DNA from 2 places in the Achromobacter sp. GQ309 genome. Region 1 is predicted to be linked to the other one. Evidence: riboswitches for the same ligand, from Rfam matches in the RefSeq annotation. Region 1 holds a riboswitch; the other holds the start of a gene.
The links. A riboswitch is a leader RNA that binds a small molecule or an ion and turns the genes downstream of it on or off. The one in region 1 is predicted to bind thiamine pyrophosphate.
Positions count from the first base shown of each region.

Region 2: linked by a shared signal. The riboswitch ahead of AC6CIE_RS09305 (sodium:solute symporter family protein) and the one ahead of thiM (hydroxyethylthiazole kinase) in region 1 are both predicted to bind thiamine pyrophosphate.

Region 1 covers NZ_JCAXDP010000001.1:735,869-740,708, reverse strand. The annotation lists gene AC6CIE_RS03475 (DNA internalization-related competence protein ComEC/Rec2) at 1-710, opposite strand, end outside; gene AC6CIE_RS03470 (PA2169 family four-helix-bundle protein) at 901-1,350, shown strand; gene AC6CIE_RS03465 (glycoside hydrolase family 19 protein) at 1,600-2,235, opposite strand; TPP riboswitch at 2,429-2,561, shown strand; gene thiM (hydroxyethylthiazole kinase) at 2,593-3,408, shown strand; gene AC6CIE_RS03455 (5'-nucleotidase C-terminal domain-containing protein) at 3,483-4,840, shown strand, end outside.
Region 2 covers NZ_JCAXDP010000002.1:872,674-877,513, reverse strand. The annotation lists gene AC6CIE_RS09320 (MarC family NAAT transporter) at 1-357, shown strand, start outside; gene AC6CIE_RS09315 (hypothetical protein) at 612-845, shown strand; gene AC6CIE_RS09310 (LLM class flavin-dependent oxidoreductase) at 878-2,164, opposite strand; TPP riboswitch at 2,393-2,499, shown strand; gene AC6CIE_RS09305 (sodium:solute symporter family protein) at 2,601-4,052, shown strand; gene AC6CIE_RS09300 (DUF6088 family protein) at 4,154-4,822, shown strand.

The DNA of each region.
Region 1 (4,840 bases):
ATTGCCAACGCAATCAGCACCGGCGCATAACGATGCGCGCCCAGCGCCGCACGCATGCCTTCGCGCACGTGATGCCGCGCACGTTCAATTGCGATGCCGGGCGACGCCCAAGGCCGGTCGTCCAGCAACACAGGCTGTCCACGCACGGTGCCGGTTGCCCGCACGCCGCTGGCAAACATGCGCCCTTCCGTGTCGGGTCCGGCCGGGTTGAGCAGGCCATGTGGTCTGCGCAGCACCAGCGCCATCCGCCAGACCTGCCCCGGCAGCACCTGCGGCACACGTTGGTTGGCGCCGGCGCCCGCCTGCCAGGTGACCTGGATCCGATTCGGGATGCCCGATCGTGCCGGCTCAGCCAGTTCGGCCAGAAAGCGCTGACGCTGCGCGTCGCCGTCCGGCAACGCCACCACGCGCAAGACTAGACGCGACACCTCGTTTTGGTGAACCTCCGCCAGCGCATCGTCAAGGCGATGCTGTGCTTGCAGCGCGGCATTCAGCACGCCCGCCAACAACCCCGCCATCACCGCTGCCCCGGTCGCCGCGAGGGGACGCGTTGCCCCCGACGTGAACCAGAGCGCCCCTGCACAACCGCATGCGAGGATCCACAGCGCGTACGCCGGCGGCAGGGTAGGCAGAATCTGCACCCACGCAGCGCCCGCCACGAATGCGAGACAAAATGATCGCCCGTTGATGTCGGCCTCCCGAAAGCTCACAGCCTAGGGGGACAGAAACGCAGCTGATCGCGCAGTGAACGCGTTTGTCCACCCCGGCTGACCGCAAGGCCTGCGCCGAGACCCTTACCCCGCTGATTGATCCGCAACCCCACCCAGGCACGCCACTTGCTGAGTCTCCAATTCCCAGGCGGCCTGCGCCGCCTGTTCCTTCCAAACCAAGGAGACCAACATGGCTGAACATGTAATCAAGGTGCTGAACAATCTGATCGAGACGTCGAAGAACGGCGAAAAGGGCTTTGCCGCGGCCGCTGAAGACGCCAAGGCGCCCGAGATGCAGGAGCTGTTCCGCAACCGTTCGCGCGACTGCGCGGCCGGCGCCACGGAGTTGCAAACCCTGGTGACGCAACTGGGCGGCGAGCCCGAGGACAGCGGCACGGTGGCCGGCGCCATGCATCGTGGCTGGACGAACATCAAGGCGGCGGTATCCAGCCGCACCGACCTGACGCTGCTCGAGGAATGCGAGAAAGGCGAGGACGTGGCCAAGGCGGACTACGAAAAGGCGCTTAAAGAAACGCTGCCTGACAACGTGCGCGCTGTTGTCGAACGCCAATATCAGGGCGTGCTGCGCAACCACGACCAGATCCGCGATCTGCGCAATCGTTTCCGCGCCGCGACGTAAGCACCTCAAGCTGCAATACGCGTTGTATTGAAACCGCCCGCCCGTCGCACCCTGCGCCGGGCGGGCGTTGTATTGCATGGCTTCGGCTGCGTAAGCATGCCGGACTAATAATGCGCCGGCGCATGACGCGCATTTTCTTCAATGCGACCGCAAACCCTAGTCACGCTGGCCACACGCGACCTGACGATTCCGGATGGGCCGACTGCTGCCGAACAAGGCTATCCGAAGCGCCGACGCGGACCTGCGCCTTCACCGCATCAGCTCGGCATAAACCTGCTTGAACAACGCAAAACGATCCTTCAGACCCACCAGCCCGCCATTGATCCGCCGTGTGATCCTGGCGAAATCCTCCAGGTCATCGTCATGCGTACGGTCGTCCGCCAACTCATTCAGCCCGCGAGACTGCCAATACCACCCGGCGCTCAGCGCAGCCCATCTCGGATCGGACAGTAACTCGGGCGTTTCAAGCAAATTGACACCCATGGCGTCGCCGGCCGAGTCGTAATTGCTGCGCCCCGTCAGCTGGATGATGCCCCTGCCCCGATACCGGAAGCCGTCGTTGCTTTGCGCATCGCCATTGCCCATCCGGTTCGCATACACCAGATTCGCCAGTCCTTGCGGATTGTTCACATACGGCATGGCCGACGCCTCATCGGGAAATCGCTTTGGCCACACCTTGGTCAACCGCGCGGCAGTTGAGTAATTGAGGTTTTCCTCGATCCGGTTGTACTGGCCCGACTCATACCCCGTTTGCGCCAGAAAGCTGGCGATGCGATCCGGCGTTTCGATTTCGTATTTCTGAAATGCGGGAGCCAATGCGTCGGCCCACGCAGCGGGGGCTTTGCAGTTGGGAAAGATGCGTTGGAGTTGTTCTGCACTCAGCATGGCGGTCACCTGCTTGCATAGGGAGTCATGGCGCCCCGCCGATATCGTCGCGTGTGCGTTCATCACGGCGATCAGAGGCGGGTCAATGATTGTGAACCAGGCGTAGCACCCGCCAATACCTCAAATTGAGTATGCAAAGCGATCCGGCACGAATTGGCCGCTTGACACCTCCCCGGTTCCGCCGGGAACATACGCCATCCACCCGGGGAGCTTCGCCAAGAAGCTGAGAATCCGTTGGTCTGCCATTGCCATGGCAGACGATGCACGGCGACCCGTCGAACCTGATCCAGATAACGCTGGCGTAGGGATGGTGCGTGTGCCTCCGCATGCGCGTCCCACGCCCCGAGACCGCCCGGCATGACGCATCCCGACCTGCATTCCCTCGCCCACCAGTCTCAGGACCTGCTCGCCGCCGTCCGCCGCGACGCGCCGCTGGTGCAGTGCCTGACCAATTTCGTCTCCATGAACTACGCGGCCAATGCGGTGCTCGCCATCGGCGCATCGCCCGCGATGGTGCACGCCGAAGAAGAGGCGCCCGAGTTCGCCCGTTTCGCCGGCGCGGTGGTCATCAACATCGGCACGCTGTCTTCGCCTTGGCTGCGCAGCATGCTGTTGACCGCGCAAGCCGCGGCAGAAGCCGGCACCCCCTGGGTCCTGGATCCCGTGGCGCATCACGCCACCGCCTTTCGCCGCGATGCCATCCAACAACTGCTGGACCTTGAACCCGCCATCATCCGGGGCAACGCATCCGAGATCATCGCCTTGGCCGGCGGCCACAGCGCCGGCAAGGGCGTGGACGCCCGCGACGCCGTGGCGCAGGCCGAGCAGTCAGCCTACGACATCGCCGCGCGCCGCAAGACCGTGGTGGCGGTCACCGGCGAAGTCGATTACGTCACGGACGGCACGCGCGCGGTGCGCATTGCGGGCGGTTCGCCGCTGATGCCCCGCGTGACGGCCACCGGCTGCGCGCTCAGCGCCGTGGTCGGGGCCTTTGCCGCCGTATCGAAGGACGATCCCTATGTGGCGGCGGTGGCCGCCCTGTCGTGCTTTGGCATCGCGGGCGACCGCGCCGCGGTGCACGCCGACGGGCCGGGTTCTTTCGCCTGGCGGTTCCTGGATGCGCTGGCGGCGCTGGACGCGGATTGCCTGACTCGCGAATCCCCGCTTCGTTGATTTGACCCCGTGCATGTCACGGGTAGGTCACACACCGTCCCCAAAATTCCTCCCTTCAACACGGAGGAAAGACGGTGAAGCCAAACCTACGCAAGATCTTTGCAGTGACCGCCAGCTTTGCGCTGGTGGCCGGCCTGTCCGCCTGCGGCGGCGATGACGATGACGACGACACCACCGCGCCCGAGACCCCGCCGCAGGCCAGCGTGCCCCAAGGCACGACGCTGGACCTCGCGATCCTGGGCACGACCGACCTGCACGCCAATGTGCTGGGTTACGACTACTACAAGCTTGCCGAAGACAAGAGCTACGGCATGGACCGCACGGCCACGCTGATCGCCAACGCGCGCAAGCAGTATCCGAACACGCTGCTGCTGGACAACGGCGACACGGTGCAGGGCACGGCGCTGTCGGACTACCAGGCGCTGGTGTCGCCGGTGCAGTGTTCCGACATGATCGCGATCTACAAGCAGATGAAGCTGCTGTCGTACGACGCGGCCACGATGGGCAATCACGAGTTCAACTACGGCCTGCCCTATTTATCGCAGATCACCAATGTGGACTTCGGTCTGGCCGGCATCACCAAGGGCACGGCGCAGACCAACCCCGCGGGCGCCAAGGATTGCGCGGCGCCGGCGTTCCCGTTCGTGTCGGCCAACGTCGTCTCGGCGGCCTCCAAGCAGCCGATCTTCAAGCCTTATGTGCTGCTTGAAAAGACCTTCACCGCCACCGACAGCGCGGGCAAGTCCATCGACGTGCCGATCAAGGTGGGCGTGATCGGCTTCGCCCCGCCGCCGATCATGCAGTGGGACAAGGCGAATCTGGAAGGCCACGTGGAAGTCACGGGCTGGAAGGAGACCGCGGCGCGCTACGTGCCGGAAATGAAGGCTGCGGGCGCGGACCTGGTGGTGGCGCTGGCGCACGGCGGCATCGACCTGGCCACGCCCTACAGCCCGGACATGGAAAACGGCGCGGGCTATCTGAGCCAGGTGCCCGGCATCGACGCGCTCATCACGGGCCACCAGCATCTGCTGTTCCCCGACACGAACGAGAAATCGCAGTTCGCGGGGCAACCCGGTGTCGAGCTGGCAAAGGGCCTGATCAATGGCGTGCCGACCGTGCAGGCCGGCCAGTGGGGCAACAACCTCGGCCAGATCACGCTGAAGCTCGCGTATGACCAAGGCTGGAAGGTGCAAAAGGAGGCGACGCAGGTGCAGCGCATCTCCACGCGCCTGACCGCGCAAAGCGGATCCACGCCGGCGACCTACGTGGCGCCCGACGCGGCCGCACAGCAGCTGGTTCAAGCCGAGCACGCCGCGACGATCGACTACGTGAAGACGCCGATCGGCCAGAGCCAGTTCGACATGGCCACGTACTACGCGTTGGCCGGCGACGTGTCCGCGCTGCAGATCGTCAACATGGCGCAGATCGATTA
Region 2 (4,840 bases), on a different contig from region 1:
GCGGCCGACGCGCAGGAGCGCCAGAGCCCCAACATCGCATTCGTGCCCCTTGCGCTGCCCGGCACGGCGGGACCCGGCACGATCGCCATGATCATCAGTGGCGCGTCGTCGGTCGATTCGGCCATTGCACCGGACTATGCGCGTTGGGTGGTGGGCGTGGCCCCGGTCATCGTGTTTGCGCTGCTGGGGCTCTTGTTCTGGGTCTGCCTGCATTTCGCGGGTCGCATCGTCGCCGTCATCGGCAAGAGCGGTGTCGAGGCGATCTCACGCGTGATGGGATTCCTGCTGGTCTGCATGGGCGTGCAGTTCGTCATCAACGGCGTGTTGGAGATCGTGGAGAAGTTTCCCAACGTGTAGCGGGCATAGGGTCAGGCGTTCCGTCCATGCATGCCTGCGCTGCGCCGGGCAGTTCATAAAGTCACGCGGATTTTGATTTCACCCCGTTTCGTGAAGCTTGTAGAAACATAATCTACGCTACATTACATTTTTGATTTTTCGCCGTGGGCAGTCATGCTTGCCCGCGACGGCAGTTTTTGTATGTGCAACATCATTGAAGACAAGATCAGGCAGTGCGCGGTAGCCCGCGAATCCATCGTGGTCGGCGCGCCGAAGTGCCGATCAAGCTCCTGCGGTACGGCCGCCGCAATCTGCAAGCGTGCGTCATGATGGCCTGGCTACCCTTGATCGTGTTGGGGCTGGTGGTCAGCGGCGTAGTCACCGCCTTGATGCGCGAGCCGGGCGTTCACCTTTACGACTGGATCGCCACCCGTGCTCGCCGGCCGCAACCGGCTGCCCGGCCGCGTGTCCCCGAAACCGAACGCGAACCATTGACCCAGACAAGCTGATCGCCACGCGTATCGGTCCGGCGTCTGCCCTCTCAGCGGCCCGGTCGTTCCAGGCCCAGATGTCCGCGCAGCGTGGCGTGTTCGTAGTCCTTACGGAACAGCCCGCGCTGTTGCAGCACCGGCACCACCTGCTCCACAAAGTCGTCGATGCCGCCCGGCAGTGACGGGGGCATCAGGTTGAAGCCGTCGGCGCCTTCGTTCCTGAACCAATGTTCCATCCGGTCCGCGATCTGCTCCGGTGTGCCCACCATCGTGCAGTGCCCGCCGCCCGCGGCCAGCCGGCCGAGCAACTGGCGCACGGTGGGCTGCTCGGTTTCGATGATGCGCAGGATGGTGCCGTAACGGCCTTTGGGGCCGGTGAACTCGGACAGCGGGGGCAGGGGCGGCACGGGCGCGTCCAGTTCCCAGCCCGAACAATCCTGCAGGACGAACGTGCCAAGTTGGCGCAATGAGGCGTCCGCGGGCAGGAGTTCGTCCAATTCGCGCTGCTTGGCGCGGGCCTCGGCTTCGGTCGAGCCGACATAGGTCACGAGGCCCGGCATGATGGGCACGAACGCGTCGCGGCCAGCGGCCCGGACACGTTGCTTGATGTCGCGGTAATAGGACTGCGCGGCGGGCAAGTCGTAGGCCACGGCATAGATGGCTTCCGCGCGGCGCGCCGCCAGATCGCGGCCCTGATCCGAGGCGCCCGCCTGGAACAGCACCGGATGCCCCTGCGGCGGTCGCGGCACGGTAAGCGGGCCGTCCACCAGAAAGTGTTCGCCATGGTGATCTATCTTGTGCAGGCGGTCCGGCACGCCGAAGTGGCCGTTGCGGTCGATGACCAGCGCGTCGTCGTCCCACGAGTCGAACAGCCTCAGCGCAACGTCGACAAATTCCTCGGCGCGCGCGTAGCGCCAGTCGTGGCCGGGCATGGCTTCGTAACCGTGATTGCGCGCCTCGGCATCGAACATCGAGGTCACCACGTTCCAGCCCATGCGGCCGCCGGAAATGTGATCCAGCGAGGCCACCATGCGCGCCGCATGAAAGGGCGTGAAGAACGTGCTGGACACCGTGCTGATCAGGCCGATGCGGGTGGTGGCGCGGGCGATCGCGGCCATCGTGGTGAGCGGTTCAAGATACCAGCGTGGCCCGTCGCCGATGTTGTCCATCGACTGGCCGTCGGCAAAGAAAATGGCGTCGAGCTTGCCGCGCTCGGCCGTGCGGGCCAGGCTTTCGTAGTAGCTGATGTCGCCCAGCCGCTCGGCCGCCGAGTCCGGGTGGCGCCAGGCCGCGCGATGGTGGCCGCAGCCGAAAATGAACAGGTTCAGGTGCATCATGGCGATCAGCTCGTCGATTGCTTCATCAGTTGCGTCATCAATTGCGTCATTGATTGCCGCGTCCGGCACGCCCGCGGGTGCCGCAAGCGGGCGAACTTAGCATAAAACGGCGGGCGGGCGCCGTTGCGGTCGGCGGGGCTTGCGCGGCCGCGGCGCCTGCCCGGCATACCCGGCCCAACGTTTCTCACGCCGCGCGTTGACATCGCCGCGCTGCTCTCCTAACCTTGCGGCAATTCCTGGGGGAGCCCTGTACGGGCTGAGATTCCGCGTCTATGCGGTAACCCTTTGAACCTGATCCGGGTAATGCCGGCGAAGGGAAGGACTCCGCAAGTCTCTCGCGCGCCCTCCCTGATTCCATTCATCTCGCGGCCTCCCTGACGGCGGGCCGCCGCGTTACGCGTCCGGCCTCAGGCCGCCCGCGGGAGGACCGACCTTCATGTTGACCCAAACCACCGCCCTGGTATGGCTGCTGCTGTTCTCGGGCGGCTTCGCCGTGGCCAGCGTGCTGTACACCCGGCGCAAGCGCGGCACCCTGGAAGACTACATCGTCGCGCGCAACAGCCAGGGGTCGTTTGGCACGATCCTGACGCTGATGGCGTCCACGCTGGGCGCATGGATTCTCTTTTCGCCGGCGCAGGCCGCAACCTGGGGCGGGCTGGCCGCCGTGATCGGCTACGCGCTCGGGTCGATGTCGCCGCGCCTGGTCATGATTCCGCTGGGCCGGCGCATGCGCGAACTGATTCCGCACGGCCACACGCTGACCGAGTTCCTGATGGCGCGCTACGGCCGGCCCATGTACGGCCTGGCGCTCTTCATCATGCTGTTCTACCTGTTCATCGCACTGTCGGCCGAGGTCACGGCGATTGCCAAGCTGGTCGCGATGCTGGCGCCCGTGCCCCTGTGGGCCACCGCGGCCATCGTGATGGGGACGACTTTGCTCTACACGACCTACGGCGGCCTGCGCTCGTCCATCTTTACCGATCAGGTGCAGATGATGATCATCGTGCCGCTGCTGGTGGTGCTGTGCGTGGTCGGCTGGCAGGCGGCTGGCGGCGCATTGCCGACCATCGAAGCGCTGCAGGCCAAGGCCCCGCAACTGCTGGACCTGACCGATCCGGTGGGCGTGAAGGCCGGGCTGACCTTCTTTGTCGCGATCCTGCTGACCGGCATCTTCCACCAGGGCAACTGGCAACGCATCTACGCCGCCCGCGACACCCGCACGATGCGCAACGGCTTTCTGCTGGGCGGCGTGCTGGTGGCGCCTTTCATCTTTTTGATGGGCCTGTTCGGCCTGGCGTTTGTCGGGTTGGCGCCCGAGGGCGACAGCTCGATCGCGCTGTTCAGCGTCATCATGCCGCACGCCCCGGCGTGGTTCGTCATTGCCCTGATTCCGCTGGGCCTGTCCCTGGTCATGAGCACCGCCGACACCGCCATCAGCGCGGTGTCCAGCATCATTGCGGTCGACCTGCGCCGCCTGATGCCCAACGCCGGCGGCGCCACCATGAAGCGCCTGGCGCGGTGGCTGGTGCTGCTGATGGCGATCCCCGTGATGATCGTGGCGTCGCAAGGCTACAGCGTGCTGTACCTGTTCCTGCTGGCCGACCTGCTGTGCTCGGCCGCCGCCTTCCCGGTGTTTTACGGGCTTTTCAGCCGCAAGCACGATGGATTCACGGCGACCACGGCCACCATCACGGGGCTGATCGCCGGCCTTTTCTTCTTCCCCGCGCCGGGGGATAAGCCGACCTTCCTGCTGGAATCGTTCCTGCTGGCGGCGTTTGTGCCGGTGGTAACGACCGTGCTGATCCGGCGGGTGATGCGCGGACGGAAGGAGTTTGATTTCTCGACGCTGAGCGCGGCGGTGCGGCGGTTGGATAAGGAGACGGTTTGAGGGGGGCGTAGTAATCACACCGTCCGAAATTGGCCTACAAATTTCGGACAGATTTGCCGTCTGTCCGAAAAAGATATACAAATATCGGACAAGGATGCCCTATGAACGATATCAAGACTCAGATTGTGGCCAGCATGGAGGCCGCCAGGCCCGGCCATGTCTGGGGCGCGGCTGACTTCGCCCACCTGGGTGGCCGCGACGCGGTGGACAAGGCGCTGCAGCGCCTTGCTGCCGCGGGGAAATTGCGCCGGATCGACCGTGGGTTGTATGACCGGCCCAGAGTAAACAGCCTGACGAAAAAGGCCGCAGTCCCGGACTATCGCGCGGTGCTGGATGCGATCGCCCGTCGGGATCAGTTGCGTTTGCTGGTCGATGGCATGACCGCCGCGAACGATCTGGGACTGACTCATGCCGTGCCCGCGCACGTCACGATTCATACCGATGCTCGCCGGCGGGCCATCCGGTTCGACAATCTGGTGATTCAGTTCAAGCTCACTGCTCCAAGCCGTTTGTTTTGGGCCGGAAGGCCTGCAATGCGCGTTGTGCAGGCGTTGCACTGGCTCAAAGACACTTTGCCCGCCAACAAACCCAACATCCTCAAACGGCTGTCTGCCATCCTGGCAGACTCTCCTCAAGGAGCTGCCATTCGCCAAGACATATCGGCGGGATTCAGCACCTTGCCCGCGTGGATGCAGGATTTGGTCCGAGAATTGCCCGGTTGCGCTCCACAGGTAGGTGCGCACGAGGAGACAATGACGGTCTCCAGATAGCGCCAATCGCGCAGTGGG